Regions from separate parts of the Streptomyces sp. KR80 genome, predicted to be linked through region 2. Evidence: riboswitches for the same ligand, from Rfam matches in the RefSeq annotation. Region 2 holds a riboswitch; each other region holds the start of a gene.
What was found. A riboswitch is a leader RNA that binds a small molecule or an ion and turns the genes downstream of it on or off. The one in region 2 is predicted to bind cyclic di-AMP.
Positions count from the first base shown of each region.

Region 1: it holds a riboswitch for cyclic di-AMP, as region 2 does, so the genes downstream of both, ACTWQI_RS18340 (transglycosylase family protein) here and ACTWQI_RS17585 (murein hydrolase activator EnvC family protein) in region 2, are expected to answer to the same signal.
Region 3: it holds a riboswitch for cyclic di-AMP, as region 2 does, so the genes downstream of both, ACTWQI_RS13175 (NlpC/P60 family protein) here and ACTWQI_RS17585 (murein hydrolase activator EnvC family protein) in region 2, are expected to answer to the same signal.

Region 1 covers NZ_JBQQCD010000012.1:69,247-79,443, reverse strand. Annotated here, with positions in the region: gene ACTWQI_RS18375 (type 1 glutamine amidotransferase) at 1-651, opposite strand, end outside; gene ACTWQI_RS18370 (MurT ligase domain-containing protein) at 684-1,922, opposite strand; gene def (peptide deformylase) at 2,109-2,678, shown strand; gene ACTWQI_RS18360 (TetR family transcriptional regulator) at 2,767-3,411, opposite strand; gene ACTWQI_RS18355 (acyl-CoA dehydrogenase family protein) at 3,558-4,784, shown strand; gene ACTWQI_RS18350 (TIGR03943 family putative permease subunit) at 4,806-5,555, opposite strand; gene ACTWQI_RS18345 (permease) at 5,552-6,592, opposite strand; cyclic di-AMP (ydaO/yuaA leader) riboswitch at 7,084-7,261, shown strand; gene ACTWQI_RS18340 (transglycosylase family protein) at 7,265-8,398, shown strand; gene ACTWQI_RS18335 (cupin domain-containing protein) at 8,534-9,031, opposite strand; gene ACTWQI_RS18330 (M23 family metallopeptidase) at 9,320-10,197, shown strand, end outside.
Region 2 covers NZ_JBQQCD010000011.1:102,909-113,105, reverse strand. Annotated here, with positions in the region: gene ACTWQI_RS17600 (bifunctional acetate--CoA ligase family protein/GNAT family N-acetyltransferase) at 1-1,473, opposite strand, end outside; gene ACTWQI_RS17595 (HPr family phosphocarrier protein) at 1,606-1,887, shown strand; gene ACTWQI_RS17590 (GntR family transcriptional regulator) at 2,030-2,731, opposite strand; gene ACTWQI_RS17585 (murein hydrolase activator EnvC family protein) at 2,897-3,697, opposite strand; cyclic di-AMP (ydaO/yuaA leader) riboswitch at 3,712-3,865, opposite strand; gene ACTWQI_RS17580 (M16 family metallopeptidase) at 4,095-5,462, opposite strand; gene ACTWQI_RS17575 (M16 family metallopeptidase) at 5,489-6,844, opposite strand; gene ACTWQI_RS17570 (DNA gyrase/topoisomerase IV subunit A) at 7,080-9,533, shown strand; gene ACTWQI_RS17565 (CobW family GTP-binding protein) at 9,561-10,197, opposite strand, start outside.
Region 3 covers NZ_JBQQCD010000007.1:120,810-131,006, reverse strand. Annotated here, with positions in the region: gene ACTWQI_RS13185 (M23 family metallopeptidase) at 1-1,591, shown strand, start outside; gene pcrA (DNA helicase PcrA) at 1,640-4,120, opposite strand; cyclic di-AMP (ydaO/yuaA leader) riboswitch at 4,395-4,610, shown strand; gene ACTWQI_RS13175 (NlpC/P60 family protein) at 4,619-5,788, shown strand; gene ACTWQI_RS13170 (hypothetical protein) at 5,845-6,198, opposite strand; gene ACTWQI_RS13165 (NlpC/P60 family protein) at 6,454-7,515, shown strand; partial or broken gene ACTWQI_RS13160 (DUF397 domain-containing protein) at 7,546-7,638, opposite strand; gene ACTWQI_RS13155 (ATP-binding protein) at 7,692-8,063, shown strand; gene ACTWQI_RS13150 (hypothetical protein) at 8,159-9,418, opposite strand; gene ACTWQI_RS13145 (hypothetical protein) at 9,818-9,943, shown strand.

The DNA of each region.
Region 1 (10,197 bases), on a different contig from region 2:
GTTCACATCCAGTGCCAGTTTCAGCAGCAGGTCGGCGATCTGCGGATTGCGGGCGAGCACCGGGCCGTGCATGTAGGTGCCGAAGACGGTGTCGTGGTACGCGCCCTCGAAGCCGTCGCCGGTGCCGTTGCCCTGGCCGAACCGGACCCGGGCGAAGGGGCGCGCCGTCGGACCCAGGTGCGTGATGCCCTGGTGGTTCTCGAACCCCGTCAGCGGCGGCAGGTTCAGCTCGGCGTCGATGTCCGCCAGCACGTCGCCGACGCACCGGGCGCCCTCTCCGCGGGTGCTGACCACATCGAGCAGCCCCAGGCCGGGCTCCCGCTCGCCGAGGTCGTTGATGAACTCGTGCCCCAGGATCTGGTACCCGGCGCAGACCGAGAAGACGATCGCGCCGTTGGCGACCGCCCGGTTCAGCCCGCCGTCGCGGCGCAGCCGCTCGGCCGCCAGCCGCTGCGGCCGGTCCTCGCCGCCACCGATCAGGTAGATGTCGCCGGAGGTGGGAAGCGGCTGGTCGGAGCGCACGTCCAGGCGGGACACCTCCAGGCCCCGCTGCCGGGCCCGCCGCTCGACGACCAGGGCGTTGCCCTGGTCACCGTAGGTGCTCAGCAGGTCCGGGTAGACCCACACCAGCCGCAGGCTGTTGTCGCTCATGCTCACCATCCTCTACGTGGTCGGGGTGCGGATCAGTTGCCGACGCGGCGGCGCAGGTCCTGGAAGGCGGTGTAGTTGGCGATGGCCTCGATCCGGCCGGGCGGCGCCAGCCGGACGGCCTCGTCGACGCTCTCGCAGACCTGGAAGTCCTGGCCCGCGACCTCGAGCCGTACGGCCAGGTCCAGCCTGCGGTCGCCGATGACGACGATCGGGTGGCCGGTCAGCCGGGTGTAGTCGACGTCCCACAGCCATGAGGTGTCGGTGCCGTCCGCGCTGCGGGCGTTGACCGAGAGGATCACCGGTGTGGGCGGCGGGTCGATCAGGGAGAACGTCTCCAGCCAGCCGGCCGGGTTCTTGGCCAGCAGCAGCCGCAGCTCGCGGCCCTGGAAGCCGACGACGTCGTACCGCCCGGCGACGGCCTGCACCTTGTACATCCGCTCCAGCGCCACCTGCGGCGGGACACCGAAGTGCGCGGCCACGGCGGCGGACGTGGTGGCGTTCGCCTTGTTCGCCCGGCCCGGCAACTGGAGGCGGATCGGCCAGGCGGAACCGTGTGGGTCGAGAACGTAGTCGCCGTTGAGGGCCCAGCTGGGGACCGGGCGGCGGAAACCGCAGTCACCACAGACCCAGTCGTCGCCCGGGCGCTGCAGCACACCGCCGCAGGATGGGCAGGACCACGCGTCGTCCTTCCACTCCTGCCCGGCCGCGACCCAGATCACATTGGGGGAGGAGGAGGCGGCCCAGACGATCAGCGGGTCGTCGCAGTTGGCGATCACGGTCGCTTTCGCACCGGAGAGGCCCTCACGCCACCGCTCGGCGAGCATCCGGGTCTCCGCGGCGCGGTCGAGCTGGTCGCGGGAGAGGTTCAGCAGGGCGATGGCCTTCGGAGTGACGTCCCGGGCGACCCCGGCGAGGTACTTCTCGTCGACCTCGATGACACCGAACTTGGCGTCGGAGCCCCCGGAGAGCGCCGAGGTGATGCCGGCGGGCATGTTGGCGCCGAGAGCGTTGGAGACCACCGGGCCACTGGCCCGCAGTGCCTCCGCGATCAGCCGGGTCGTGGTGGTCTTGCCGTTGGTCGCCGACACCAGCACCACGTCGAGATGTGACGCCAACCGCGCCAGCAGGTCGGGGTCGAGTTTCAACGCCACTCGGCCACCGATCACCGATCCGCTGCCGCGGCCTGCGGCCCGCGACACCGCTGCTGCGGCCTTCCCCGCCGTCACGGCCAGCTTGGCCCGCGGCGACAGCGGCTCCGTGTTGCCTGCCATCGTCCTTGCTCCTCCTTGCATCCGGCGCCGACGCCCGCCCCCGGACTCGGGTGGCACGCCCCCTCCGTGCCGGTTTGCCAGCCGGGAGGCTGCGGTAGGGGCTCAGCCTATCGAGATCCACCGGCGGGCCCCGAACCGCCACCCGCCCGCGGACGCCGGTGACCGGGCGGACCGTACGCTGGGCCCGTGCGACATGGTGCGATTCCCGGCAGTTCCGGACGCGTGCGGCCGATGCGGATACTCGGTGACCCGGTGCTGCACGCGCCCGGCCGTGACGTCACCGCCTTCGACACGGCGCTGGCCCGGCTGATCGAGGACATGTACGCCACGATGTACGCGGCGTGCGGTGTCGGTCTCGCTGCGCACCAGATCGGTCTCCCCTTGCGGGTGTTCGTCTACGACTGCCCGGACGACGAGGACCGCCGCCACCTCGGGCACGTGGTCAACCCACGGCTCGTCGAGGCCGACGGCGTGACGGTGACCGGGCCGGAGGGCTGTCTGTCGCTGCCCGGGATCGAGGCCGGGACGCCCCGCTTCGACCGCGCGGTCGTCGAGGGTGTCGACCGCACCGGGGAGCCGGTGCGGATCGAGGGCACCGGGTTCTTCGCGCGCTGCCTGCAGCACGAGACGGATCACCTGGCCGGGGGGATCTTCACCGACCGCTTGACGGGACTGCGGCGGCGCCGGGCGCTGCGTGCCGCCCGGCGCGCCCCGTGGTTCGCGTCGGCCGGGGCTTCTGCGGCCGGGCACCTGTAAGCCGGTTGGGCAGGGCGAGCGCACGGGCGGCCGCGGTGCGCGTGCCGTACCTCAGCCGTGCCGTACCTCCAAGGCCGGAGCCGTGCCGTCAGAAGGCCGGTCCGCCCAGGCGGTCGCCCGCCGCGGCCAGCCGCCCCCAGAGCAGGTCCGCGAGGCTGCGCACCAACTGGTCGCGGGAGCAGGGCCGTTCCCGGAGCCACCAGTCACCGGCCGCGTGCATCATGCCCACGATGCCGTGCCCCCAGGCCCGGGCCAGCTCGTCGCCACCCGGTCCGAGGTCCACCCGCTCGGCGATGACCTGGGCGAGTTCCTCGCCCATCCGGCGGAGCAGCGGTGCGGAGTGACGGCCCACGTCGAATCCCTGCTCGCCGGGCTGTGCCTCGTCGGAGGGGTGCATGAGGAAGCGGTAGACCTGCGGCCGCGCCTCGATGGCGGAGAGATAGGTGTCGAGCGTGTTCTCGACGCGGTCACGGCGGTCGGCGGGGGCGTCGAGCGCGGCCCGCAGCCCGGCGAGCAGAGCGTCGGTGTGGCGCGCTGCCAGCGCCCGGTAGAGCCCGCCCTTGTCGCCGAAGTGCCGGTAGAGGATCGGCTTGGTGATGCCGGCCTCGGCGGCGATGGCGTTCATGGACGCGCCGGGGCCCTCGCGCAGCACGACCCGGTCCGCGGCCTCCAGCAGTTCCTTACGGCGCCGTTCTGCGGCACGCTGCTGATCGTCCCGCTGACTGGTCTCCATGGTCTCTCCCCGCCCGTGTGCAGTGGTGCCTGCGCGCAACGTAACACCTGGGAGCCGAGAAGATCGGATGGCGACGAGGAGTTGACACTTTCTACTAGCTGGTAACAGACTGTGGTTACCGCAAGTAACAGGCAGGTGGAGGGGACATGGCCGAGTTCACGCTCGAGCTCAACGAGGATCAGCAGACCGTCCGGGAGTGGATCCACGGCTTTGCCGCGGATGTTATGCGACCGGCGGCCGCCGAGTGGGACGAACGCGAAGAGACGCCGTGGCCGGTCATCCAGGAAGCTGCCAAGATCGGCCTGTACTCCCTCGACTTCTACGCGCAGCAGTACTTCGACCCGACCGGCCTCGGCATCCCCGTGACCATGGAGGAGCTCTTCTGGGGCGACGCGGGCATCGGCCTGTCCATCGTCGGCACCGGCCTCGCGGCGGTCGGCGTTCTGGCCAATGGCACCGAGGAGCAGGTCGGCACCTGGATCCCGCAGATGTACGGCGACGCGAACGACGTCAAGGTGGCGGCCTTCTGCTCCTCCGAGCCCGACGCCGGTTCGGACGTCTCCGCGATGCGCACCCGGGCGGTCTACGACGAGGCCAAGGACGAGTGGGTGCTGAACGGCACCAAGACCTGGGCCACCAATGGCGGCATCGCGAACGTCCATGTCGTCGTCGCCGTGGTCGACCCAGAGCTGGGTTCCAAGGGCCACGCCTCCTTCATCGTGCCTCCGAACACCCCCGGACTCTCCCAGGGCCAGAAGTTCAAGAAGCACGGCATCCGCGCCTCCCACACCGCCGAAGTCGTCCTCGAGGACGTCCGCATCCCCGGTCACTGCCTGCTCGGGGGTAAGGAGAAGCTCGACGAGCGCCTCGCCCGGGCCCGGGAGCGCGCGAAGACGGGCGGCGAGCGTGTTCGGAACGCCGCCATGGCCACCTTCGAGGCATCCCGGCCGGCCGTCGGCGCCCAGGCCGTCGGGATCGCCCGCGCCGCCTTCGAGGTCGCCCTCGACTACGCCAAGACCCGCGTCCAGTTCGGCCGGCCGATCATCGACAACCAGGGCGTCGCCTTCCAGCTCGCCGACATGCGCACCCAGATCGACGCGGCCCGGCTGCTGGTCTGGCGCGCGTCCTGGATGGCCACCGCGGGCAAGCCCTTCACCAGCGCCGAGGGGTCGATGTCCAAGCTCTACGCCGGCGAGGTGGCCAAGTCCGTTACGGCCCAGGCCATGCAGATCCTCGGCGGCAACGGCTTCACTCGCGAATACCCGGTGGAGCGTATGCACCGGGATGCCGCCATTTACACCATTTTCGAAGGGACCAGCGAGATTCAGCGTCTGGTCATCGCGCGCACCCTCTCGGGCATGTCCATTCGCTGATCCGGCAGCGGTCGCCCGCCGTCAGCCCGCGGGCGGTCTGGAGTCCGCGTACGGGTTCGCTGGCTCGGGGACGCGCCGGACCGTCTCGACGTCGAGTGCCGCCGCCGCGGAAGGCGTGCCCATGGTCCCCACTGGCCGCCAGGTGCCGGTCACCGTGACCCAGGAGTCGGCCGGCGGGGGAGCGGTGCCGTGCATCGCGACCTTGATCGACTGCGAATCGGCCGCACAGCAGCTCAGGATGAGCCGGGTCAGGTACCAGGTTCGGTCGTTGCCGGGTGTGACGAAGCCGGTGAGCCGCACCGTACGGCCCTCCAGGCTCCGGCCCCGGTCCTGCCGTGCGCGGGCCCGGAAGTCCGAGAGCCGTAGGGCGACCGGGGAGGTGTCGGGCAGCGGAGCGAACCGCGCCTGCGTCCCGGTCGTCCGGTCGGACTCGCGTGCGGCGGTGTAGGAGCCGAGCGCGGGCGGGGTGAAGAACAGCAGAGTGATCGCCGGGAAGAACAGCAGCCAGGCGATCCGCGGCCCACTGCTGTGATCGTGACCGTGCCCATGGTCCCCGTAGCTGCCGTCGGACTCCGCCGAGCGCTTGGTGAAGGGGAAGCCGTCCCGCGCGGCGCCGACCATTCCCAGGGCGACCAGCAGCACCCCTGAGACGATCAGCAGCGGCCGCAGGCCCTCCTTCACGTACCGCAGGTACACCTCGCTGAGGAGCGAGATTTGCAGGACGCCCGCGCCGGAGAGCAGAAGCAGCAGAACCTGGACATTCCGCCTCACAGGATCCACCACCCGACGAGTGCGCTGCAGGCGACGGCGACCAGCGTCGTCGCCGTTGAGAACCGGGCGGCGAACGCCCGCCCGAAGGTGCCCGACTGCAGGGCGATGAGTTTGAGGTCGACCATCGGCCCCACCACCATGAACGTCAGCCTGGCCGTGGGGGAGAAGCCGGTCAGCGAGGCGGCGACGAAGGCATCCGCCTCCGAGCAGACGGCGAGCACCACGGCCAGCGCCGCGAGGAAGGCGACGGACAGCCACGCCGACCCGGAGAAGGTGTCCAGCACCGAGTGCGGCACGGCGACATTGAAGGTTGCCGCGGCCATCGCCCCCAGGACCAGGAAGCCGCCCGCGTGCAGGAAGTCGTGCTGGAAGCCGAGCCGGAACTCCTCCCACCGGCTGTGCCCCGGCCGGTGCCCGCCGGTGCGGACCGGTAGCCGCAGCCACTCCGCACGGCCCAGCCGGATCCACAGCCACCCCATGACCACGGCCGTGATCAGCGAGGCGAGAAACCGCGCCACCACCATCTCGGGCCGACCGGGGAAGGCGACGGCCGTCGCGGTGAGGACGACCGGATTCACCGCTGGAGCGGACAGGAGGAAGGTGAGCGCGGCGGCGGGGGCGACCCCGCGGCGGATCAGGCTCCCCGCCACCGGCACCGACGCGCACTCGCAGCCGGGCAGGACGACGCCGGCGGCGCCCGCCACGGGAACGGCGAGCGCGGGCTTCCGGGGGAGGACCCTGCTGAAGACATGGGCGGGAACGAACGCGTTGATGGCTCCCGAGAGCGCCGTACCCAGCAGCAGGAACGGCAGGGCCTGGACCACGATCGCGACGCAGATGGTCCGCCACGCCTGTAAGGCGGGCGCGTTGAGGCCGCCGACCCCCTTGGCCACGGCGAATGCGGCACCGAGGAGGAGCGCCGTGGTAGCCGCGAGGGTCCACGCGGACTGGTCGAGGGATCTTCTCCGGGCTAGGGGTGCTCGGGGTGCCGGTGAGGTCACCAGCGAAGCGTCGATCAGCTCGTCCGCTCTCTCCACACCGACTCCGAAGGTTCGCGACCGGGGGCTCTCACGATAGTGGGCAGCGGCTTTCGCCTCGGTACGCCGGGCGGCGATAAGGGTTATTCATCCGATTCGCCGGATACATCCATGAGCACCAAAGAGGCTGCTAATAGCTTCAATACAGCAAACGTGAACACCTCTGCTAAATCGGACAATCGGCCCCAGGTGAGCCATCTCACAGAACAATCCTGTGTTCATGCGCTGCTGGGTGCACGAAAGGGGCACATCCCCCAACTCGGTTACAGCTCGCCGATGGTGAGGAGTCGTTCCGTAGTAATGCCTATCGCTCTCGGGCAAGGGGCGGCAGCGCAGCGTGACACCACGCCAAATGGATCTCCGATAAAGCAATCCGCGGAATACCCGCTACTTGTCGCGAAGAAATTGATGCGTCTAGTTTTGCGCTGCCTGCCCATCGAAAGGGTGGGCGGCCTTCTGCCGGAGCGCCGAGTCCTGCCGCCGGCCGAAGGAGAACCACAACGCACCACGGCAGGAGCGGGGGAACCAGGTAAGTGCCGTACCTCGCGAATTTGTGAGGCGCGGCTTGGGGTGAAGACGTGCCGCAGCGCAAGGCGCTGGTCAGGGCGCGGCCGGGCAACTCCAGCCCGAACCCGACAGCTCACCTCGCAGGCGTAGGAGAGGAAGATCCCTATGTCTGCACGCGGTCGTCACCGCCGTTACAAGCCAAGTCGAGTTTCCCGAGCCTATACAGCCGCCGCCGCGGGCGGCGCCGGTATCGCGCTCCCCTTCATAGGCGTCAGCCACGCGAATGCCGCCTCCGTCGACACCTGGGACAAGGTTGCGGAGTGCGAGAGCACCGGCAACTGGAGCATCAACACCGGCAACGGCTTCTACGGTGGACTGCAGTTCACCCAGGACACCTGGAACGAGTTCGGCGGCACCGAATACGCGCCCCGGGCCGACCTGGCGTCCAAGGAGCAGCAGATCGCCATCGCCGAGAAGGTGCTCGCGGTCCAGGGCCCCGGCGCCTGGCCGGTGTGCTCGGGCAAGGCCGGCCTGACCAAGGGCGGACCCGCGCCCGAGGTCTCCCCCCAGGGGAAGAAGGCGTCCGCCCCGGCCGAGAAGAAGGCCGAGTCCAAGCCCGCCGCTGACAAGGGTGGGGCGAAGCCCGAGTCGTACACCGTCGTCCCCGGCGACTCCCTCTACAAGATCGCCACCGCTGAGCAGGTCTCGGGCGGCTGGCAGACGGTCTACGAGGAGAACCGAGAGGTCGTCGGCGACAACCCGAACCTGATCTTCCCGGGTCAGAAGCTCTCCATCGGCGACGGGAAGGCCGAGGCCACGCCGAAGCCGCCGGCCCCCAAGCCCGCCGCTCCCAAGCCGGAGAAGCCGCGGCAGGAGGCGCCGAAGCAGAACGCCTCCGGCTTCACCGCGCCGGTCGACGCCTCGCCGAGCACCCCGTACCGCGCTTCCGGCGGCAGCTGGGCCAGCGGCTACCACACGGGTGTCGACTTCTCCGCCCCCACCGGCAGCATGGTGAAGTCCATCGGTGCGGGCGAGGTCGTCTCCGCGGGCTGGGGCGGCTCGTACGGCAACCAGGTGGTCATCCGCCACGTGGACGGCAAGTACAGCCAGTACGCCCACCTGTCCTCGCTGTCCGTCTCCCCGGGGCAGAAGGTCTCCGGCGGTGACCGGGTCGGTCTGTCCGGCTCGACGGGCAACAGCACGGGTCCGCACCTGCACTTCGAGGTGCGCACCAGCCCGGACTACGGCTCGGACATCGACCCGCTCGCCTACCTTCGCGAGCACGGCGTCACGATCTGAGCCCGCGACATCGGGAGGGCATCTGCCCCCTCTCCTCACGACTGAGGCGTCCGAACCTGGCGACGGGGGCGGGCGCCTCAGTCGTTGTCGTCACCCGCGCGTCCGCGTTCCGAGGGCGCGGCTGAGGACCCGTGGTCATGAGGCGCGGCACAGGGCGCGGATGAGTCCGGCGTGCAGGGGATAGCGCGCGGTCAGTTCGGCCTCGTCCCCGCCCTCGTAGTCGGCCGGGGTGAAACCGGGGGCCATCGTGCAGCCGAGGAGCGCGCGATCGCCGCCGGGGCGTACCCGGGCACCCATCCATGTGCGGCCCGGCACGACGAACTGCACGTGCTGTCCGGCGCGGACGTCCTGCCCGAGCACCTCCACCCGGGAGTCCCCGCCGGGCTCCAGCAGCAACAGCTCGACGGGATCGCCCAGGTAGAAGTGCCAGACCTCGTCGCGCGGCAGCCGGTGCATGGCGGAGAAGTGGCCGTCCTCGACCGACAGCAGGAGGAGGATCGCCGAGCCGGAGGGGATCCCGTCCGCCGACTCCGGTCCCGCCCAGGTGCGGCGGAAGAGACCGCCCTCCAGGGGCAGCGGTTCCAGGCCGTACATGAGGACCAGTTCGCCGGCCGAAGGGATGGGATCACGCATGCACTGCCTCCGCGCCACGCTCGTGTGTGATGGACTTCACAGTATTCGGTATTCCGCTTCATGCATTGCGCGCGGACTGCCGTGTTCCGGCCAGTTTCGCAAGCGCGGGCAGTTTCCTCGCATCCTTTCCTAGGGGAAACCGCGTCCCGCGAGACGATGGTCTTGATAGAAGCTGACGGCTTTTCAGGAGGCTTCCGGAACGAGGATCTTCGAAATACCGAGGCACTCTTGTGGCGCCGGGAATACCCGTCCTAGCCTTTCGTGCGCCCGCAGGAGAGGAAGCGCGCTATGTCCGCACGTGGCCGCCACCGCCGCCATCAGCCGAACCGCATATCTCAGGCCTCCCTCACCGTCACCGCCGGCGGCGCGGGCATGGCCCTGCCCCTCGTGGGCGTCTCCGGGGCGACCGCGGCACCCGCCGACACCTGGGACGAGGCCGTCGGGTCAGGCGGGGTGGCGCTGACGCGCGAAGGAGTGGGCCCCCGGGCCGCGTCCGCCGGTGCGGCAAGGGCCGATACTCCGGCCACGGGCACCGAACGGCCCGCCACCGAACGCCAGGAGCGCGCGAAGCCCGAGTCCTACACCGTGGTCAGCGGCGACACCCTGTTCACCATCGCACGGGTACGCGATGTCGACGGCGGCTGGGAGCGGCTGTACGAGGACAATCGCGAGGTTATCGGCGGCGATCCGGATCTGATCCTCCCTGGTCAAAGACTCGCGCTCGGGCCGAGGACCAAGCCGCCCGGCAAGCCGGGTGCCGCCACGTCGCCGAAGGAGACGAGGGCGCCTAGGACGGCACACAAGCCCCGTACGAAGCCGCAGCGAGTGGCCCAACCGGCTCCCCACGCCGCGGAGTTCACCGCACCCGTCAGCGGTGTCGGCCCGAGCACGCCCTACCGTGCGTCCGGCAGCAGCTGGTCCAGCGGCTACCACACGGGCGTCGACTTCTCGGTCCCCACCGGCACATCCGTGCGGGCCGTCGCCGGCGGCCGGGTCGTCTCGGCGGGCTGGGGCGGGGCATACGGCTACCAGGTCGTCATACGCCACTCCGACGGCAAGTACAGCCAGTACGCGCACCTGTCGGCGCTCACTGTCCGTCCCGGCCAGCCGGTGGGCGGAGGCCAGCGGATCGGCCGGTCCGGGTCGACCGGCAACACCACGGGCCC
Region 2 (10,197 bases):
GGCGTCGGGGATACGCGTCGTGGGCACCGTGTGGCCGGGCGGCTCGCTGCCGCTGTGCCGGGCGCCCTTGACGACCACGACCGGCTTGACCGCGGCGGTGCGGCGGGCGAGCCGGGTGAACTTCCGCGGATTGCCGATGGATTCGAGGTACATCAGGACGACGTCCGTATCCGGGTCGTCGTGCCAGTACTGCAGGAAGTCGTTGCCCGAGACATCGGCGCGGTTGCCCGCCGAGACGAACGTGGAGATGCCGACCTGGCCCGCACCGCGCCGGTGCAGTCCGGAGAGGAGCGCGATGCCGATCGCGCCGGACTGGGAGAACAGCCCCAGCCGTCCGGCGGGCGGCAGCTCGGGGGAGAGCGAGGCGTTGAGGCGTACCGCGGGGGCGGTGTTGAGCAGGCCGAAGGCGTTCGGCCCGATGATGCGCATGCCGTACGAGCGGGCCTGGCGGACCAGCTCGCGCTGCCGGTCGCGCCCGGTGGGCCCGCTCTCCGCATAGCCGGAGGAGACCACGACCAGACCCTGCACCCCGTGCTCGCCGCAGTCCGCGACGACGGCCGGCACATGCTCGGCGGGGACGGCGACGACCGCCAGATCCACCGGCTCGGCGATCTCGTGTACGGAGCGGTGGGCCGGGACGCCCTCGGGTTCGAGGGTCGGGTACCCCTCGGGGAATGCGTGGTTGACCGCGTGCACCCGGCCCGTGAAGCCACCGTCGAGGAGATTGCGCAGCACCGTGCGCCCGACGCCACCGGGCGCACGGCCCGCGCCGACGACGGCGACGGAGCCGGGGGCGAGCAGCCGCTGGACGGACCGGGCCTCGGCGCGCTGCTCACGGCCGCGCTGGACGGCCAGCGACTGGTCGGTGGGTTCGAGGTCGAGTTCGAGGCGGACGACGCCGTCCTCGAAGCTGCGCTCCTGGGTGTAGCCGGCGTCCGTGAACACCTTGATCATCTTGGTGTTGGCGGGCAGCACCTCGGCGGCGAAGCGGCGGACACCGCGCTCGCGCGCGACGGCGGCGATGTGTTCCAGGAGGGCGGAGGCGACGCCGCGGCCCTGGTGGGCGTCCTGCACAAGGAAGGCGACCTCGGCCTCGTCGGCGATATCAGGGGGTACCGCGAAGCGTCCGTTGAGGGTGGCGGTGGGAGACTGGCGGGACGATGCGGGCATCCCACGGGAGTCGATCCGGTCGTAGCGGACCGTGGCGATGAACTCCCCGCCGACCGTGGCGGCCAGTCCGACGCGGTCTACGTAGTCGTGGTGGGTGAAGCGGTGGACGTCACGGTCGGAGAGCCGGGGGTACGGTGCGAAGAAGCGGTAGTACTTCGACTCGTCCGAGACCTGTTCGTAGAAGCTCACCAAGCGCTGCGCGTCGTCGGGGGTAATGGGACGGATCTGCGCCGTGCCACCGTCGCGCAGCACGACGTCGGCCTCCCAATGGGTCGGGTACACATGCTCCGACGGCGTCCGCATGAGGCCAAGCGTACGGGCGGGGGGTGGAGCGGAGCACTCCACACGACGTGAGAGACTTGACGGACGCGACTGGTCTAGACAACCGTGACCACCTAACCTGACACGACCTGACACCACCCGAAGGGCAACACCATGGTTGAGCGCCGCGTCACCGTCGGCTTCGCTGAGGGCCTGCACGCCCGGCCCGCTTCGATCTTCGTCCGCGCCGCGACCGCCGCCGGCGTTCCCGTGACGATCGCCAAGCCCGACGGTAGCCCGGTCAACGCCGCCTCGATGCTCGCCGTACTGGGCCTGGGCGCCCAGGGAGGCGAGGAGATCGTCCTGGCTTCCGAGGCCGATGGCGCCGAGATCGCTCTGGACCGCTTGGCGAAGCTGGTCGCGGAGGGGCTCGAAGAGCTCCCTGAGACCGTCTGAATTCTTCTCCGCTCCGCCGATTCGGCGGCGGCGGAATGCATGAGAGAGCCGCGGTGGCCGTACTCGCCACCGCGGCTCCCTTCTTTTCTGCTTTTCCCGCAGTGCCCAGAGGAATTCCCGGCCTTTGTATACAGGCTTTCTGTTAATTCCGGGCGCTCACCGTGTTTACGGCGGGTTTCGAAGTTCTCACATGAGGCGGGCGACGGCGCCGATATCCGGCGAGGGTGCGCTCGGTGTGCACCGCCATGACGGCGCGCGCCCGGTCGGCGTCACCGCGCGCCACCGCGTCCGCTATCGCCCCGTGCTCCTCCCAGGAGTCGACCGCCCGCACCGCCGCCTCGGGCACGTACATCCAGGCGATCTTCAGCCGGACCTGGGTGAGCAGCGCAGCCAGGCTGGGGCTGCCCGAGGCCTGGGCGAGCGTCTCGTGGAACCAGCCGCCCAGCGACCGCAGATCCGCCAAGTGTCCACGCCGGGCGCGCTCCTGCCCCAGTCGCACCAGTCCGCGCAACACCTTCAGGTGTGCTTCCGTGCGCCGCTGGGCGGCACGCGCGGCGCCCAGCGGCTCCAGGAGAGCGCGGATGTCGAGCAGGTCCGCCGCCTCCTGCTCGGACGGCTCGGCCACACAAGCGCCCGCGTGCCGCCGGGTGGTCACGAAGCCCTCGGACTCCAGGGTGCGAAGGGCCTCGCGGACGGGCACCCGCGAGACGCCGTAGCGCCGGGCCAGGACCTCCTCGGTCAGCCGGCCGCCGGGCGGGTGCACCCCCGCGACGATGTCGTCGCGAATCGCCTGACAGACCGCGTGCGCCGGAATGCGGCTCCTGGCCACTGTTTCGCCACTCACACTCGACCCCGCATGGCCGGACCTCCGCTTTAATCCCCGTGAAACACGCTCGAACACCGCTTGTTCAGGGACTCTATTGCAATGCGGTTGAATTTCCGACAGCGACGGCCCGGATATGGATATCTTTTGGCCAAAGGACCGGCCAGACGGGGCCTGGTCGGTGCCTCAGAGGCTCACGCCGTGCGAGCGGAGATATCCGATCGGGTCGATGTCCGAGCCGTAGTCCGGGGACGTCCTGGCCTCGAAGTGCAGATGCGGACCGGAGGAGTTGCCGCTGCTCCCCGACAGGGCGATCTGCTGACCGGGGGTGACACGCTCGCCGACGGAGACTCCGATGGACGAGAGATGGCCGTACTGCGTGTACGTGCCGTCGGTCATCTTGATCACGACGTTGTAGCCGTAAGCGCCGGCCCAGTCGGCCTCGACGACGGTGCCCGCCCCGACCGCGCGGACAGAGGTGCCCGAACCGGCGTGGAAGTCGACGCCGGTGTGGCTGCCGGAGGACCACGCACCGCCGGAGGCCCCGTACTGGGCGGAGACGTAACTCCCCTCGACCGGCAGGACGTAGGTGTTCAGGCGCTTGCGCTCGGCCTCGCGGGCGGCGCGCTCCTTCGCCTCGCGCTCCTTCTTGGCCTCGGCCTCGGCGGCGCGCCGTGCCTCCTCGGCTCGCTTCCTCGCCTCGGCCTCGGCCTTCGCCCGGGCCGCGGCTCGTTCGGCGGCCTCCTGCTGCGCCTGGGCCTGCCGCTCGATCGTGTCCTCGAGGGTGTCGCCGGCGACGATTGCCTGGCGCAGCCCGGTCTCCTCGGCTTCCGGTGCCTCGGCGGAGGGGGCGGCGAGCGCGGGCGTGGCGGCGAGGGAGGCGACGACGCCGGTGGCGGCGAGCGTGGCTATGCCCGCGAGGTTCGCGCCGGAGCGCGCAAGACGGCGAGGCCGGCGGTGCTTCCCGGCGGCACGGGTGAACGCCATGGGGCGGCGTACTCCTTTCCTTCCTTCTCGCCTACCGGGTTAGCTGACGGGTTCGGAGCAGGAAGGTCTCCTACGGGCCCTCTCGGAGAGGCACCCGATTCACCCCAGGGGACGTGGGTCCCCGGCTCCCCTGGCTCGCGCCGTACGGGGACTCGGCGATGGCTGCCCGGGGCCGCGGATGCGGCCGGTGGTCGGCCGGACAGCCGGACCGACGCTAAACGGGACATCTGTCAAGCACCAAACGGATACAGGGTTTTGTAGCGCACACCACAGAAGAACAGGCAGCCTCACCAACAAAACGGACAGGGGCCACACCACCCCAAACGGCCGTGCCCCGGCGCCGTGGAGGCGCCGGGGCACGTCATATCCCTGGAAAAGGGAGGATTCTTGGTGGCGGTCAGCCGCCGACGACCTTCACCTCGCCGATGCCGAGGGCCCGTACGGGCTCCTCGATGGCGGACGCATCGCCGACGAGGATGGTGACCAGACGGTCGACCGGGAAGGCGCTGACGGCCGCCGCCGTCGCCTCGACCGTGCCGGTGTCGGCGAGCTGGGCGTACAACTGGGCCTGGTAGTCGTCCGGCAGGTGCTGCTCGACCTGATCGGCGAAGGTGCCGGCGACCGCGGCCGCGGTCTCGTACTTGAGCGGTGCGACACCCACCAGGTTCTGCACGGCGACATCGCGCTCGGCGTCCGTCAGCCCCTCGGCGGCGAGAGTCCGCAGCACCTTCCACGCGTCCCCCAGGGCCGGGCCGGTGGAGGCGGTGTCCACCGACCCGCTGATGGCGAGCAGCGACGCGCCCGTGCCGTCCGGAGCAGATCGGAGCACCTGACCGAAGGCGCGCACGCCGTACGTGTAGCCCTTCTCCTCGCGCAGCACCCGGTCGAGACGCGACGTCAGGGTGCCGCCGAGGCAGTAGATGCCGAGCACCTGGGCGGGCCACACCCGGTCGTGCCGGTCCGAGCCGACCCGGCCGATCAGCAGCTGGGTCTGCACGGCTCCTGGCCGGTCGACGATGACGACACGCCCCGTGTCGTCGGCGGTCACCGGCCGCACGGGGCGGGGCTCGGCGGTCCCGCCGGTCCATGCCCCCAGGGTGTCGCCGAGCACCGTGGCCAGGTCGATGCCGGTGAGGTCGCCGACGACCACGGCGGTCGCAGTCACCGGCCGGACGTGCGCCTCGTAGAAGGCCCGTACGGCCGCGGCGTCGATCCGCTCGACCGTCTCCTCGGTGCCCTGTCGCGGGCGGGACATCCGGGAAGCGGCCGGGAACAGCTCCTTCGAGAGCTCCTTGGCGGCCCGCCGGGCGGGGTTGGCCTGCTCGTGCGGGATCTCGTCGAGCCGGTTGCGGACCAACCGCTCGACCTCGTTGTCGGGGAACGCGGGCGCGCGCAGGGCGTCGGCGAGCAGACCGAGCGCCTTGGGCAGCCGGGAGGCCGGGACCTCGAGCGAGACGCGGACGCCGGGGTGATCGGCGTGCGCGTCGAGCGTGGCACCGCAGCGCTCGAGCTCGGCGGCGAAGTCCTCGGCCGTGTGCTTGTCGGTGCCCTCGGACAGCGCCCGCGCCATGATCGTGGCGACGCCGTCCAGCCCCGAGGGCTCGGCGTCGAGCGGGGCGTCCAGGTTCACCTCCACCGCCACGACCTGCTGGCCGGGGCGATGGCAGTGCAGCACGGTCAGGCCGTTGGGCAAGGTGCCGCGCTGCGGGGCCGGAAAGGCCCACGGCTTGGCGACTCCGCCCTGTGGCTGGGGGTGGAAGGTCATCGTGCTACCAGTGGGGGTGGCGTCGTTCACTGGGCCGCCTCCTCTTCTACGGTCTCGTCGGCGGCCTGGCTGTCGGCGGGGGCGGTCGGCTCGTAGACCAGGACCGCGCGGTTGTCCGGGCGCAGCCGAGCGGCGGCCACCGCTCGGACCTCCTCGGCGGTGATGTCGAGCACCCGCTGGACGGCGGTGAGCGCCAGCTGCGGGTCGCCGAACAGCACCGCGTACCGGCACAGCTGATCGGCGCGGCCGCCGACGGTGGCGAGCTGGTCCAGCCACTCGCGCTCCAGCTGCGCCTGGGCCCGCTCCATCTCCTCGGAGGTGGGCCCGTCTTCGGCGAAGCGGGCCAGCTCCTCGTCGACCGCTGATTCGATGTCCGGGATCTCCACACCGCCGGAGGCCTTCACGTCCAGCCAGCCGAGGGACGGCGCGCCGGCGAGGCGCAGCAGACCGAAGCCCGCGGCGACGGCCGTACGGTCGTGGCGCACCAGGCGGTTGTGGAGGCGGGAGGACTCGCCGCCGCCGAGGACCGTGAGCGCCAGGTCGGAGGCGTCCGCCGCGCGGGCACCGTCGTGCGGGAGGCGGTAGGCGCACATCAGGGCACGGGACGGGACCTCCTCCTCGACGACCTCGCGCAGCTGCTCGCCGATGACGTCCGGCAGTGAGCCGTCACGCGGCTCCGGCTTGCCGTCGTGGGCCGGGACGGTGCCGAAGTACTTCTCGATCCAGCTGAGCGTCTGCTCCGGGTCGATGTCACCGACGACCGACAGCACCGCGTTGTTCGGCGCGTAGTAGGTGCGGAAGAAGTTCCGCGCGTCTTCCAGGGACGCGGCGTCCAGGTCGGCCATCGAGCCGATCGGGGTGTGGTGGTACGGGTGGCCCGCGGGGTAGGCCATGGCGATCAGCCGCTCGAAGGCCGTGCCGTACGGCACGTTGTCGTAGCGCTGGCGGCGCTCGTTCTTCACCACGTCCCGCTGGTTGTCCAGGCTCTGCTGGTCGAGCGCGGCGAGCAGGCTCCCCATGCGGTCGGCCTCCAGCCAGAGCGCCAGCTCCAGCTGGTGGGCAGGCATGGTCTCGAAGTAGTTCGTCCGCTCGAAGCTGGTGGTGCCGTTGAGGGAGCCGCCGGCGCCCTGGACCAGCTCGAAGTGGCCGTTGCCCGGCACCTGGGCGGAACCCTGGAACATCAGGTGCTCGAAGAGGTGCGCCAGGCCGGTCCGGCCCTTGACCTCGTGACGGGAGCCGACGTCGTACCAGAGGCAGACCGCGGCGACCGGGGTCAGGTGGTCCTCGGAGAGCACCACGCGCAGGCCGTTGGCCAGGCGGTGCTCGGTCGCTGTCAGGCCGCCGGAACCGGCCTGTTGCGTGGCCGTGTGACCCATGGGCATGTACGTCCCTTCGATCGCGGGTGTGACTGCAGGTCGTGAACAGTGCTGCCACTGTATGCAAGCGCGCTGCCACCTGGCGAAGTTCCCGTACCGTGCGGAGCTCACACGGGTCGCGGACCACGTTGTCGGCGGGTGGGTCCACAATGGTCCGCGTCAGACCCTCCCTCCCCTCGCCGCCTTCGGCGCAGGGAGGGGCCAGGACCCGCTCAGGCAGTTCTAAGGAGCAGCAGCCGCGATGGCCCGCCGCAGTACGAAGACCCCGCCGCCGGACGAGTTCGAGGAGCGCATCCTCGACATCGACGTCGTGGACGAGATGCAGGGATCCTTCCTGGAGTACGCCTACTCGGTCATCTACTCGCGTGCGCTCCCCGACGCCCGCGACGGCATGAAGCCGGTGCACCGCCGCATCGTGTACCAGATGAACGAGATGGGCCTGCGCCCCGACCGGGGCTATGTGAAGTGCGCCCGGGTCGTCGGCGAGGTCATGGGCAAGCTGCACCCGCACGGCGACGCCTCGATCTACGACGCGCTGGTGCGCATGGCGCAGCCCTTCTCGATGCGGCTGCCGCTGGTCGACGGGCATGGGAACTTCGGCTCGCTGGGCAACGACGACCCGCCGGCCGCGATGCGGTACACCGAGTGCCGGATGGCCGCCGCGACGTCCCTGATGACCGAATCGATCGACGAGGACACCGTCGACTTCGCGCCGAACTACGACGGGCAGGAGCGGGAGCCCGCCGCCCTGCCGGCCGCGTATCCGAACCTGCTGGTCAACGGCGCCTCCGGGATCGCTGTGGGCATGGCGACGAACATGCCCCCGCACAACCTGGGCGAGGTGATCGCCGCGGCCCGCCACCTGATCAAGCACCCGGGCGCGGACCTCGAGACCCTGATGCGGCACGTTCCCGGTCCGGACCTGCCGACCGGCGGGCGGATCGTCGGCCTGAGCGGGATCCGGGACGCCTACGAGACGGGGCGCGGCTCCTTCAAGATCCGTGCGACCACGACGGTGGAGAACGTGACGGCCCGGCGCAAGGGCCTGGTCGTCACCGAGCTGCCGTTCACCGTGGGTCCCGAGAAGGTGATCTCCAAGATCAAGGATCTGGTCAACGCGAAGAAGCTGCAGGGCATCGCGGACGTCAAGGACCTCACCGACCGCACGCACGGCCTGCGTCTGGTGATCGAGATCAAGAACGGCTTCCACCCCGAGGCCGTGCTGGAACAGCTCTACAAGTTGACGCCGATGGAGGAGTCCTTCGGCATCAACAACGTCGCGCTGGTGGACGGGCAGCCGCTGACGCTGGGCCTGAAGGAGCTGCTGGAGGTCTATCTGGACCACCGCTTCGACGTGGTGCGGCGGCGCAGCGAGTTCCGGCGCGGCAAGCGCCGCGACCGGCTTCACCTGGTCGAGGGTCTGCTCGTCGCCCTGGTCGACATCGACGAGGTCATCAGAATCATCCGGTCGAGTGAGAACGCGGCGGAGGCGAAGGAGGGTCTGATCGCCCGCTTCTCGCTGAGCGAGGTCCAGACGCAGTACATCCTGGACACCCCGCTGCGCCGGCTGACCAAGTTCGACCGGCTGGAGCTGGAGGCGGAGCGCGACCGGCTGGGCGTGGAGATCGAGGAGCTGACCCGGATCCTGGAGTCCGATGCGGAGCTGCGCAAGCTGGTGTCAGGCGAACTCGCTCAGGTGGCGAAGAAGTTCGGCACCGAGCGGCGCACCGTACTGCTGGAGTCGGGAGGCGCCACGGAGCCGACGGTGCCGCTGGAAGTCGCCGACGACCCGTGCCGGGTGCTGATGTCCTCGACCGGGCTGCTGGCCCGTACGTCGAACGGCGAGCCGTTCCCCGAGGAGGGCACGGCCAGACGGGCCAAGCACGATGTGATCGTGTCGGCGGTTCCGGCGACGGCGCGCGCCGAGGTGGGCGCCGTGACCTCGGCTGGGCGGCTGCTGCGGCTGTCGGTGATCGACCTGCCGATGCTGCCGGAGACCGCCACCGCGCCGAACCTCGCGGGAGGCGCGCCCCTCTCGGAGTTCCTCTCCCTGGAGGCCGACGAGACCGTCGTCTGTCTGACGACGCTGGACGAGTCCTCACCGGGCCTGGCGCTCGGCACCGAGCAGGGCGTGGTCAAGCGGGTGGTGCCCGACTATCCCGCCACCAAGGACGAGTTGGAGGTCATCACCCTCAAGAAGGGCGACCGCATCGTCGGCGCGGTGGAGCTGCGCACGGGTGAGGAGGACCTGGTCTTCATCACCGACGACGCCCAGCTGCTGCGCTACCCGGCCTCGCAGGTCCGGCCGCAGGGCCGCCCGGCGGGCGGGATGGCGGGCGTCAAGGTGGGCTCCGGCGCGAAGGTGATCTCCTTCACCGCGGTGGATCCGGCGGCCGAAGCCGTGGTGTTCACGGTGGCCGGTTCCCGGGGCACTCTGGTCGGCACCACGCAGGGCACGGCCAAGCTGACCCCGTTCGACCAGTATCCGCGCAAGGGGCGGGCGACCGGCGGCGTGCGCTGCCAGCGCTTCCTCAAGGGCGAGGAGTGCCTGGTCCTCGCCTGGGCCGGCGCCACGCCCGCCCGTGCAGCGACAGCGAACGGATCCCCGGCGGACCTCCCCGATATGGACCCGCGGCGCGACGGGTCAGGGGTATCGCTGGCGAAGGCGGTAGCGGTGGTGGCCGGGCCGGTGTAGTCAGCGCGTTCCCCTGCTGTACGGCGGTCATGACGCCTGCGCGTAGCGCAGCACGCCCCACATGCTCTCGGGGCCGGCCTTCTCCGGGCCGGTCCCGGTGCATGCCGCAAGCCCGCTGTGCAGGGCACCGGCGTCGATCCCGGAACCGATCATCACCAGCTGGGTGGTGCGCCTCTCGCCTCGCCCCCAGGGCGAGGGGTAGAAGCGGAGGAAGTCGCCGACGGCGTGCAGGGTGAACTTCTGCCGGTGTCCGGTCACCCCGAAGTGGACGAAGCCCTTGATGCGGTAGAGCCCCTGGGGCCGGGCGTCGAGGAACTCCATGAGGCGGCGCGGGTCCATGGGGTCCTCAGAGGTGAACTCCACGCTCTCGTAGGCGGCGTGGAGATGACCGGCGTGCTGGTCGTCGTGACCGTGGCCCTTGTGATCGTGGTCGTCATCGCAGAGCTCGTCGAAGGAGAGCTGCCGCACCGCCGCCTCGTCCCGCACCCGCGGCTTCCGGTCGAAGAGCAGCTCGGGGTCCACCCTGCCGTACGACGCATGGACCACCGGGCCACCGGCGCCGAGTTTCTCCAGCAGCCCGGTGATGTCCCGGCGCTCCTGTTCCTCCAGGCGATCGGTCTTGTTCAGCACGACCAGGTCCGCGACGCCCAGATGCCGGTCGATC
Region 3 (10,197 bases), on a different contig from region 2:
GAACGACCGTCACCCATCGGGGAGCGCGAGCTCGCCCCCGACTGCCCACGCCGCTGCCGAGGCCCCGTACGGGCTGTACACCGGCTATGGCGAGCAGGGCGCCCACAGCGGCTACGCCGGGTACGACGGCACTGCTTCTCAGAACAGCTGGGGCACCGGCACCTTCGACCACCTCGGCATGGCCTACGGCGACGCCGACCCGCTCTTCGGGGCTCTGCCGGGCAGCTATGACACCGGCCAGTACGCGACCACGCAGTGGGACACCACGGGCTCCCCGTCCGTCTCCTACGACGCGTACGGCGCGCAGACGTACGGCGCAGCGGGCACGTACGGCGGAGCAGACACGTACGGCGCAGCAGGCACGTACAGCGGGTACGACACGACGGCGTACGGCACCGGCAGCTATGACGTCTCCACCCTGTGGGCGGCCAACATCCCCGCCCAGGCGGGCCCCGCTCCGGTCGAGACCCTCGACGGCACGGGTCAGTGGGATGCCGGCGCCTGGACGAACACCGGCGTCGAGTACGGCACCACGCATTACACGACCGGGGAGTATGAGACCGCGCAGTGGGCCGAGCAGCCTCCGGCGCAGACCCAGACCTGGGACGTCTCGGCCCAGGCGGCTATGCAGGAGTTCCAGGGTGGCGCGCCCGAAGCCATGACGGACGTGGCCGAGGAGCCCTACGCCTCGGTTCCGGAAGCCGAGGCCGAATCCACCGCCCTCTTCGAGGCCCTGGACCCCACCGGTTTCGACGCCGGCCCCGGCACCGACCCCGGCTCGTATCCGGAGGAACACCCGGGATTCGACACCGATGACAGGGTCGTGTTCGCTTCGGCGCCGGGCCGCCCGGTCGCCCGCAGCGTGAGCCGGAGCCGACGCCGCACCCCCGGCCGTTCCGCGCTCCTCACCGTCGCCGTCCCCTCGGTCGCCGTGATGGGCGTGGCCGGCATCGCCGCCGCCTCGGTCAGCGGCCTCGGCAAGGACGACAAGACCGAGCAGGCCGCGCCCGACACGGGCGTCAAACCGGCCGCGGCGAACAGCAAGCTCGACACCCAGCTCGCCTCGCTCACCGCCGATGCCGACGACTTCGCCGACCGCGCCAGCCGTACCCAGGAGCGCCTCGACCTCAAGCAGCGCCAGCTCGCAGAGAAGAAACGCAAGGCGGAAGAGGCGGCCCGCCGGGAGGCGCTCCGGCCGAAGTACGCGCTGCCGGTTGAGGAGCAGGGGCTCAGCGCGTACTACGGCCAGGCGGGCGTCAACTGGATGTCGGTGCACAGTGGCATCGACTTCCCGGTCAGCTACGGCACGCCGGTGATGGCGGCGACCGACGGCACGGTCCGTACGCAGTACAACCTCTCGTACGGCAACATGGCCATAGTCACCGCCCCCGATGGCACCGAGACCTGGTACTGCCACCTCAGCAGCACCAAGATCCGCTCCGGCTCCGTCAAGGCGGGGGATGTCATCGCCTATTCCGGCAATTCCGGCAATTCCACAGGCCCGCACCTGCACTTCGAGGTACGGCCCGGCGGCGGATCGGCCATAGACCCTCTGGCCTGGCTCCGCAACCACGGCCTCGACCCGACCTGACCGGCCCGACCCACCCCCTCACAGCACTGGGTGGCACACCGGTCGGCTCTACAGCTTCTCCACCGGCGCATAGCGCAGCAGCAGAACCTTCGGCTTGTCGTCGCCGAAGTCGATCGTCGCCTTCGCGTCGTGTCCGCTGCCCGTCACCGACATCACGGTGCCCAGCCCGAACTGGTCGTGCGTGACCCGGTCCCCGACCGCCAGCGAGATCACCGGCCGGTCCGTGGCCTTCCGCGTCGACCACCCGCTCGGCCCCGCCTTCGAGCGCGCGGACGACGACAGCGACGAACCCAGCCCGGCCAGGGCGCCCGCCGACGCCGACGGCGTCGCAGGCCCCGAGCGGCGCCACTCCACATAACAGTCCGGGATCTCCTCCAGGAACCGCGAGGGCGGGTTGAACGACGGCTGACCCCAGGCGCTGCGCATGGTCGACCGGGTCAGATACAGCCGCTCCTGCGCACGCGTGATCCCGACGTACGCCAGCCTGCGCTCCTCCTCCAGCTCCTTGGTCTGCCCAAGTGAGCGCAGGTGCGGGAAGACACCGTCCTCCATGCCGGTCAGGAAGACGACCGGGAACTCCAGGCCCTTGGCGGTGTGCAGCGTCATCAGCGTGATGACCCCGGAGCCATCCTCGCGCTCGTCCTCGTCGGGAATCTGGTCGGAGTCGGCGACGAGCGCGACCTGCTCGAGGAATTCGGCGAGTGTGCCCGGGTTCTCCTCGGTGCGGTCCTGCTCGAACTCCAGTGCCACAGCGGCCAGTTCCTGGAGGTTCTCGATCCGCGTCTCGTCCTGGGGGTCCGTGGACGCCTGCAGCTCCGCCAGATAGCCGGAGCGCTCCAGGACCGCCTCCAGCACGGCCGCGGGCCCGGCGCCCGATTCGGCGACGGTGCGCAGCTCCTCCATCAGCGCGTTGAACCGCTTCACGGCGTTGGCCGAGCGGGCCGCCATCCCGTACGCCTCGTCCACGCGGCGGAGAGCCTGGGCGAAGGAGATCTTCTCGCGCAGTGCAAGGGCCTCGATCATCGCCTCCGCGCGGTCGCCGATGCCGCGCTTGGGCACGTTGAGGATCCGGCGCAGCGGCACCGTGTCCTCGGGGTTCGCGAGCACCCGCAGATACGCGAGAATGTCGCGGACCTCCTTGCGCTCGTAGAAGCGCACACCGCCGACGACCTTGTAGGGCAGCCCGACCCGGATGAAGATCTCCTCGAAGACACGGGACTGAGCGTTCGTCCGGTAGAAGATGGCCATATCGCCGGACTTCGCCTCGCCCGCGTCCGTGAGCCGGTCGATCTCGTCGGCGACGAACTGCGCCTCGTCGTGCTCGGTGTCGGCGACATAGCCGGTGATCGCGGAGCCCGCCCCGGCATCGGTCCACAGGTTCTTCGGACGGCGGTTCTCGTTCCGCTCGATGACGGCGTTGGCCGCGCTGAGAATGGTCTGGGTGGAGCGGTAGTTCTGCTCCAGCAGGATCGTGGTGGCCTGCGGATAGTCCTCCTCGAACTGGAGGATGTTACGGATCGTGGCCCCGCGGAAGGCGTAGATCGACTGGTCGGCGTCGCCGACCACGCACAGCTCTCCGGCGTGCTCATCGGTCCCCACCAGCTCGCGCACCAGCATGTACTGCGCGTGGTTGGTGTCCTGGTACTCGTCGACGAGGACGTGCCGGAACCGCCGCCGGTAGTGCTCGGCCACGTCCGGGAACGCCTGCAGCAGGTGCACCGTGGTCATGATGATGTCGTCGAAGTCCAGCGCGTTGGCCTCGCGCAGCCGCGACTGGTACAGCGCGTACGCCTCGGCCAGCGTCTTCTCAAAACCGTCGCTCGCCTGCCCGGCGAAGGTCTCCTCGTCGATGAGCTCGTTCTTGAGGTTGGAGATCTTGGCGCTGAAGGCCTTCGGCGGATAGCGCTTCGGGTCGAGGTCGAGGTCGCGGCAGACCAGGGACATCAGGCGCTTGGAGTCGGCGGCGTCGTAGATCGAGAAGCTGGAGGTGAAGCCGAGCTTCTTGCTCTCACGGCGCAGGATGCGGACGCAGGCGCTGTGGAAGGTGGACACCCACATCGCCTTCGCCCGGGGCCCGACCAGGGCTTCGACGCGCTCCTTCATCTCGCCCGCGGCCTTGTTGGTGAAGGTGATCGCGAGGATCTGGCCGGGGTGCACCCGGCGGGTGCCCAGCAGATACGCGATGCGGTGCGTCAGCACGCGGGTCTTGCCGGACCCGGCGCCGGCCACGATGAGCAACGGGGCCCCGGTGTGGACGACGGCGGCGCGCTGCTGCTCGTTCAGCCCCTCGAGCAGCGCTGCGGGGTCGACCGCGGGGCGTGCGGCACCGTCGCGGTAGTACGCGTCCCGGCCGCCGGGGTCCCCCGTGCCGGTGTGCGCCGGAGGAGCGTCGAAGCGCCCGCCGAAGAGGTCCGCCGGGATGTCCTCGGGCGCCCCGGCATCCTCGGGAGGCGGAGGAGGTTCCTCCGCACCCCGGTGTCCCGGATGCTCCAGATCCGCCAGAAAGCTGTCGTCGAAAAGGCTGCTCATCGCAGCCGAGTCTAGGCCGCCGGACCGACAGACCACGCCGCTTCCCGCTTCTCACCTCCCGGCCGTCGGGAGCCGTCGGCAGTGACGCGATCCGTAACGGAATGGCGTCTTGAGGACGCGACGCGTAACCGAAATCGACTGAAACGATCACAGCGCAAAAAGGTCACGAAAAGGTTTCGGGCATATCGAACATCAGCCTTCACAGCAGCCCCACAGGTTGGCTACCGTGCTCGATCAGGCGGCCCGCACCCCCCGCTGGCGACCGCGTCGGCACGGGCAGCCTCCGCTGAGTCCGGTCTGCCCACGTGGCATCCGGAGCCGGGGACCCGACCCCCCTCTTGTCGCGCACCTGGACGGGAGGGACCAGAACCACCGGGGTGAATCGGCCCGCACGCGCAGCGCCCAGAGCCCGCCGCGGACGGGTCGTAGGGCAACCTTCCGATCCGCCCGAACCCGACAGCTAACCCGGTAGGCGGTCCACGGAAGGAGTCGTGCGTCTTGCCGTCGCACCGCAAACCGCGGACCAACATTCTCGCCTCCCCCGGCTCGAGCCGAGCCGCCGTAGGCCTGACCACCGCGGCTCTCGCCGGCGTCACGCTGCTCTCCCAGAGCGCGCAGGCGGCGCCCCGCGAGCCCGCAGAGCCGAAGCCGCAGAGCATCGAGGACGTACAGAAGAAGGTCGACGACCTCTATCGGCAGGCCGGTACGTCCACCCAGGAGTACAACGCGGCCAAGGAGCGCGCCGACCGGCAGCGCACCAAGGTCGACGCGTTGCTCGACGACGTGGCGAAGCGCACGGACAGACTCAACGACGCGCGGCGGCAGTTGGGCAGCTACGCGGCCGCGCAGTACCGCAACGGCGGTATGGACGGGACCGCGACCTTCCTCCTCGCGGACAACCCGCAGGGCTACTTCGAGCAGAACCATCTGATGGACCGGATGACGGGCCGTCAGCGCCAGGTCGTCGAGGACTACCGCGACCAGCAGGAGGCGGCGGCGAAGCAGCGTGTCGAGGCCACCCGGAGCCTGGAGACGCTGTCCGAGTCGCAGCAGAAGCTGCGGACCAGCAAGGAGTCCGTGCAGGCCAAGCTCGCCGAAGCCCGCGAGCTGCTGTCGAAGCTGACCGCCGAGGAGAAGGCGCGGCTGGCGGCGCTGGAGCGCAAGAAGAAGGAAGAGGCCCGCCGCAAGGCCGAGGAGATCGCGCGGCAGCAGCGCGAGGAGCAGGCCCGCAAGGAACGAGAGCAACGGGAGCGTGAGCGCGAGCAGGGCGACGGCTCTCAGACCAGCCCCGGCACCGGGTCAGACTCGGACTCGTACTCAGCCAAGGCGGCCGAGGCCATAGCCTTCGCGCGGGCGCAGATAGGCAAGCCGTACGTGTGGGGCGCCACCGGCCCGAACTCGTACGACTGCTCCGGCTTGACCCAGCGCGCGTGGAAGATGGCAGGGGTGTCGCTGCCGCGCACCACGTGGGACCAGGTGGAGATCGGCACGAAGGTCGCCATGAAGGACATGAAGCCGGGCGACCTGATCTTCTTCTACGACGACATCAGCCACGTCGGCCTCTACATCGGCGACGGCCAGATGGTCCACGCCCCGAAACCCGGCGCGAACGTCCGCACCGAGTCGATCACGTACATGCCGTTCCACAGCGCCGTCCGCCCCGCGTAACTCACCGCAGAGCGCATGCGGAGCGCCCCGCCGACCCCGTCGGCGGGGCGCTTCGGTCAGACCCAGAGCACGGCGATGAAGATGTTCGCGACCGTCATCAGGCCGACCGTGCCGAAGGCGGCCTTGTCGGCCCGCTCCTCGTCCCGCTTGACGTAGACCAGGGCGAGGATGGCGACGAGCACCGCCAACTTCACGCCTATCTTGAGGTTGTTGACGGCCTCGCCGTCGGCCTGGTTCAGGCCGACCAGTGCGAGGCCCGTGACCAGCATCGTCAGTGCGCCGTGCAGCATCGCCGGGGTGAAGCGCGCGGTCCCGGCGCCCATCGCCTTCATCTGGGTGAGGAAGCCACCGAGGAGCGAGGCGATGCCGATGATGTGCAGAGCAACGAAGACGTTGATGAGTAGGTCCATGGCGCGGAGCCTAACCGGGCCCATAGCACCGGGCGCCGGTCAGGTTTGCCTCAATCGACCGCTCGGTCGCGCCCGCGCGGAGAACCGGCAGAGCCGGGGATTCACCCGCCTCTTCTGTTCAGGACCGCATCCAAACCTGCCAATCCCGGTCATCACGACACATGCCTGTAATCCCCGGGTCTAGCGTCCTTTCCCCAGGCGCCCTCCAGGCGTCCCCGGCGGCCGCCCCCCACGGCCCCGGTTGGCAGGGAAGGGATGGTGACGGCCGCCATGGCCGCGCACAGAAAGCCCAGACAACGCAGTACCTCAGCCCGTACGGCTGCGACTCTCGCCCTCGCCTCCGCGGCGAGCGCGACGCCCTTCGACAGCGCCGCGCACGCCGAACCCGCCCTCACTCCGGCTCAGGTGCAGGAGAACGTGGACCGCCTGCACCACGAGGCCGAGGTCGCGACGGAGAAGTACAACGGGGCGAAGGAGCGAGCCGATCAGGCAGAGCGGGAACTTGACGCGCTCCGCGAGACGGCCGCCCGCAGGACCGCGCAGCTGAACGCCTCCCGTAACGCGCTCGGTTCACTGGCCACCGCCCAGTACCGCGCCGGCGGCATCGACCCCGCGCTCCAGCTCGCGCTCTCCTCCTCCCCCGACCAGTACCTGGAGCGCGCCCAAGCGGTCGAGCGGGCCGGCAGCCGCCAGTCCGCCGCCATCGCCGGACTCCACCGCCAACTGCGCGGCATCGAGCAGATCCAAAGGCAGGCGGACGACAAGGTCGCGGAGCTTCGGCGCGACCAGGCCGAGCTGCGGAAGCACAAGCTCGCGGTGAGCCGGAAACTGGCCGAGGCGGAGCGACTGCTGAGCCGGCTGACGGCCGAACAGCGCGCGGCGATCCTCGCGCAGGACGGCCACGCGGCCGACGGCACGGCCCGCGCCACCCGCGGCGCCGCTCTCCGCGGCCCGGTCCGGGCACCGAACGAGCGCGCCGCCCAGGCCGTTTCGTACGCCCATGGCGCACTCGGCAAACCGTACGTCTGGGGCGCCACCGGCCCGAACGCCTTCGACTGCTCCGGCCTGACCCAGGCCGCCTGGCACGCCGCCGGCGTCTCCCTCCCCCGCACCTCCTACACCCAGATCAATGCGGGACAGCGCATCCCCCGGTCCGAGCTCGCCCCCGGAGACCTCGTGTTCTTCTACTCAGGCGTCAGCCACGTCGGCCTCTACATCGGCGGCGGCCAAATGATCCACGCCCCCCGCCCGGGCGCACCGGTCCGCGTCGCCCCGATCGACGAGATGCCGTTCGTGGGCGCGGCGCGCCCGGTGTAGCGCGGCAGCCCGAGGTCCCAAGCTCCGGGACTACGGGAGCGGCTGCCGGGCCGCGAAGTCGACGAACTCCGCCCATGCGGCGGGCGTAAAGGCCAACTGCGGGCCGGTCTGGTCCTTGGAGTCCCGGACGTGGGCCGCAGATCGTCGAGTGGCGGTTGACGCGGCATGCGCGCAGCGTGGGCAAGGCGAGGACGTTTCTGCGGGAACAGGCCTGCTCGTGGAAGATCCCGGACGAGACGGCGGAGACGGCCGTACTGCTGCTCAGCGAGCTGGTGACGAACGCGTGCAAGCACGCCCGGGTCTCGCCGGGCCGCGAGATCTGGGCGCGGTGCCTCCTCGTCGAGGACCGGATGCGCGTTGAGGTGTCGGACGCGAGCGGCGACTTGCCTCGGCCGCGCCAGGTGTCCCCCGAGGACGAGTCCGGCCGCGGCCTCACCCTCGTTGCTGCCCTCGCGAACGACTGGGGCGCCCATTCCCGCCCCTGCGGCATCGGCAAAACGGTGTGGTTCGAGCTCAGGCTCCGGGATCGGCCCATCTGCCTGCCCTGAGCGCACACCGAAGTGGCGCCTCCCCGGACGGAGAGACGCCACTTCGGTTTTCCAACGGCCGGGCCGGGTGGCCGGATCAGGGCCCGGTCGTGGAGTCAGGGTTTGGTCGGGTTCTTGTTCCACTCATCGGTGGTCATGCCGGCCTTGAAGGTGTCTGTCTTCTCTTCGCTCTTCTGCCCCTCGATCTGGAAGATCCGCAACCATTCGACGCCCGGGGTGTAGTACTCGACCCGCTTCACGGGCACCTTGAGATCCAGGATCGGGAAGAGCCCGCCACCGAGGGAGCCGATGCGCGCGTAGTTGCCGCGGGAGGCAACGACTGGGTCGCCCTCACGGTGGTACGTGGTGTCCACCGCCGCCAGCTTGGCGTCCGGGGCCTCGAAGATCAGGTCGTGCGGGATGCTGCCCTTCTCCATGAAGGACAGGTTGTACTGGTACTTCTTCGCCGCGTCCATGGGCGAATCGAGGATGTTGCCGACGCCGAACTCGAGCCGGTGGTCCTTGACCATCTTGGTCGGCGTCGCGTACATCATGTCGTCCGGGCCGCCGAAGTAGTTCAGCACGCCGCCACCTGCTTCGGCGGCCGACAGCAGGCCGAGCTTGGACTTGACCGTCTTGGCGTCAGGGCGTTGCACCGGCGTCATCACCGGCCTGCCCTTCCGGGCATCCGCCATCACTTCGGTGTCCCCCATGACCTTCGTACCGATCTCCGCGATCGCCGTGTTCGCGCCCTTCTCCTTCATGAGAGCGGTCCGGTTGATCACGATGACGTCGTACATGCCTTCGGGCACCTCGGCCATGCCCATGCCGCCGGCCTCGTCGAACGTGAAGCTGTGCGTCTCGCCGGTCTTGTTCTCGACGGCGAATGCGAGCGTAGCGGCCGGTGCCTTTCCGTCGCGTCCGATGCTCTTAAGGGTGAGCTTGACCGCCTTGGGTCCCGGCGCCGACGGCTTCTTGTCGGCCAGCTTCGCCTTCGAGGCGTCGGTGACGCCGAGCCGGTCGAGCAAGCTCACGTTGAACAGCCGGGCATCGAAGTCACCCTTGCTGACCGACGCCAGGGCGTCCTCGGGGATGACGGTGGTCTCCCGCTGACCGCCCTTGAAGGTGGAGGCGGCGAAGAAGCCGATGTCCGAACGTCCCGGCCCGGGTTCTATGCCCGTGGACCGCGTTCCGTCGGCTGTGGTCGTCAGGTGGACTCTGTCGCCGGTGGTCAAGGTGATCACCTTGGCCTTGGTGACGCCGGTTGGGGTGGGGGTCCCCGCCGGTGCCGCGCCCGCAAAGCTCTGTCCGCTTGCCGTCCCGATGGCGACCGCTAAGGCGGCGACACCGATGGATGTCTTCTTTCCGATGCGCATGGTCTCCTCCAGAAGGGAGATGCTGCCGGGTGGGGTGGTGATCAGTCCTTGGTGTCCTCGCTGGTGAAAGCGGGGGTATTTCTGCAGCCTTATTGGAATTCACGTACGTGTTATCGATTCACGTTGGTGACCGTACATCAGAAATAGGTCACGACCCGTCGCCGTGGAGTGGCGGATTCCCGTAATGGCGGGAAACCCACACCGCCGGGCCGTCACGCGTCACCGAGTACGCGCGACGCACGCCGTCCTCCCGAACCACCCCGCCGCAGGCTCCGGTTGGGGCCCGCCACCCACCATGCCGCCGCATCGCGAACCTGATCGAGCCGCGTACAGCCGCGCTCGCGGGGCCCTGATTCCTGGATCGCCGACGGCCCCGCCGCCTACTCCGACCTGACCAAGATGGACCGGACAACAGCCGCGGTCCTGTACGAGAACGGCACCAACAACCCCTACGAACGCATCACCTTCGAGCGGTTCACCCTCACCTGCCCCGGAGAATCGCGTCGACCAGGTCCGAGCCCGTGATGACCAGCGCGCGAGGCGCAGAGCCGGGAGAGGAAACGAACCATAGATCTGAATCAGGACATTATGCGATTCAGACCGGACATCAGAGAAAGATCGCGTGTGGGATGAATCGCTGGGAGAGATAGGCACGTTGACGGTTCAAGAAGTGATTCCACCGTGGGAAACAGAACCGAGGTTAATGTCAGCGCGAAGTTTGAGTGGCAGGGGAAGGTCAAGGGCCTGACGGCAGGTGCGACTTCGGTCGGGGAGCGTCC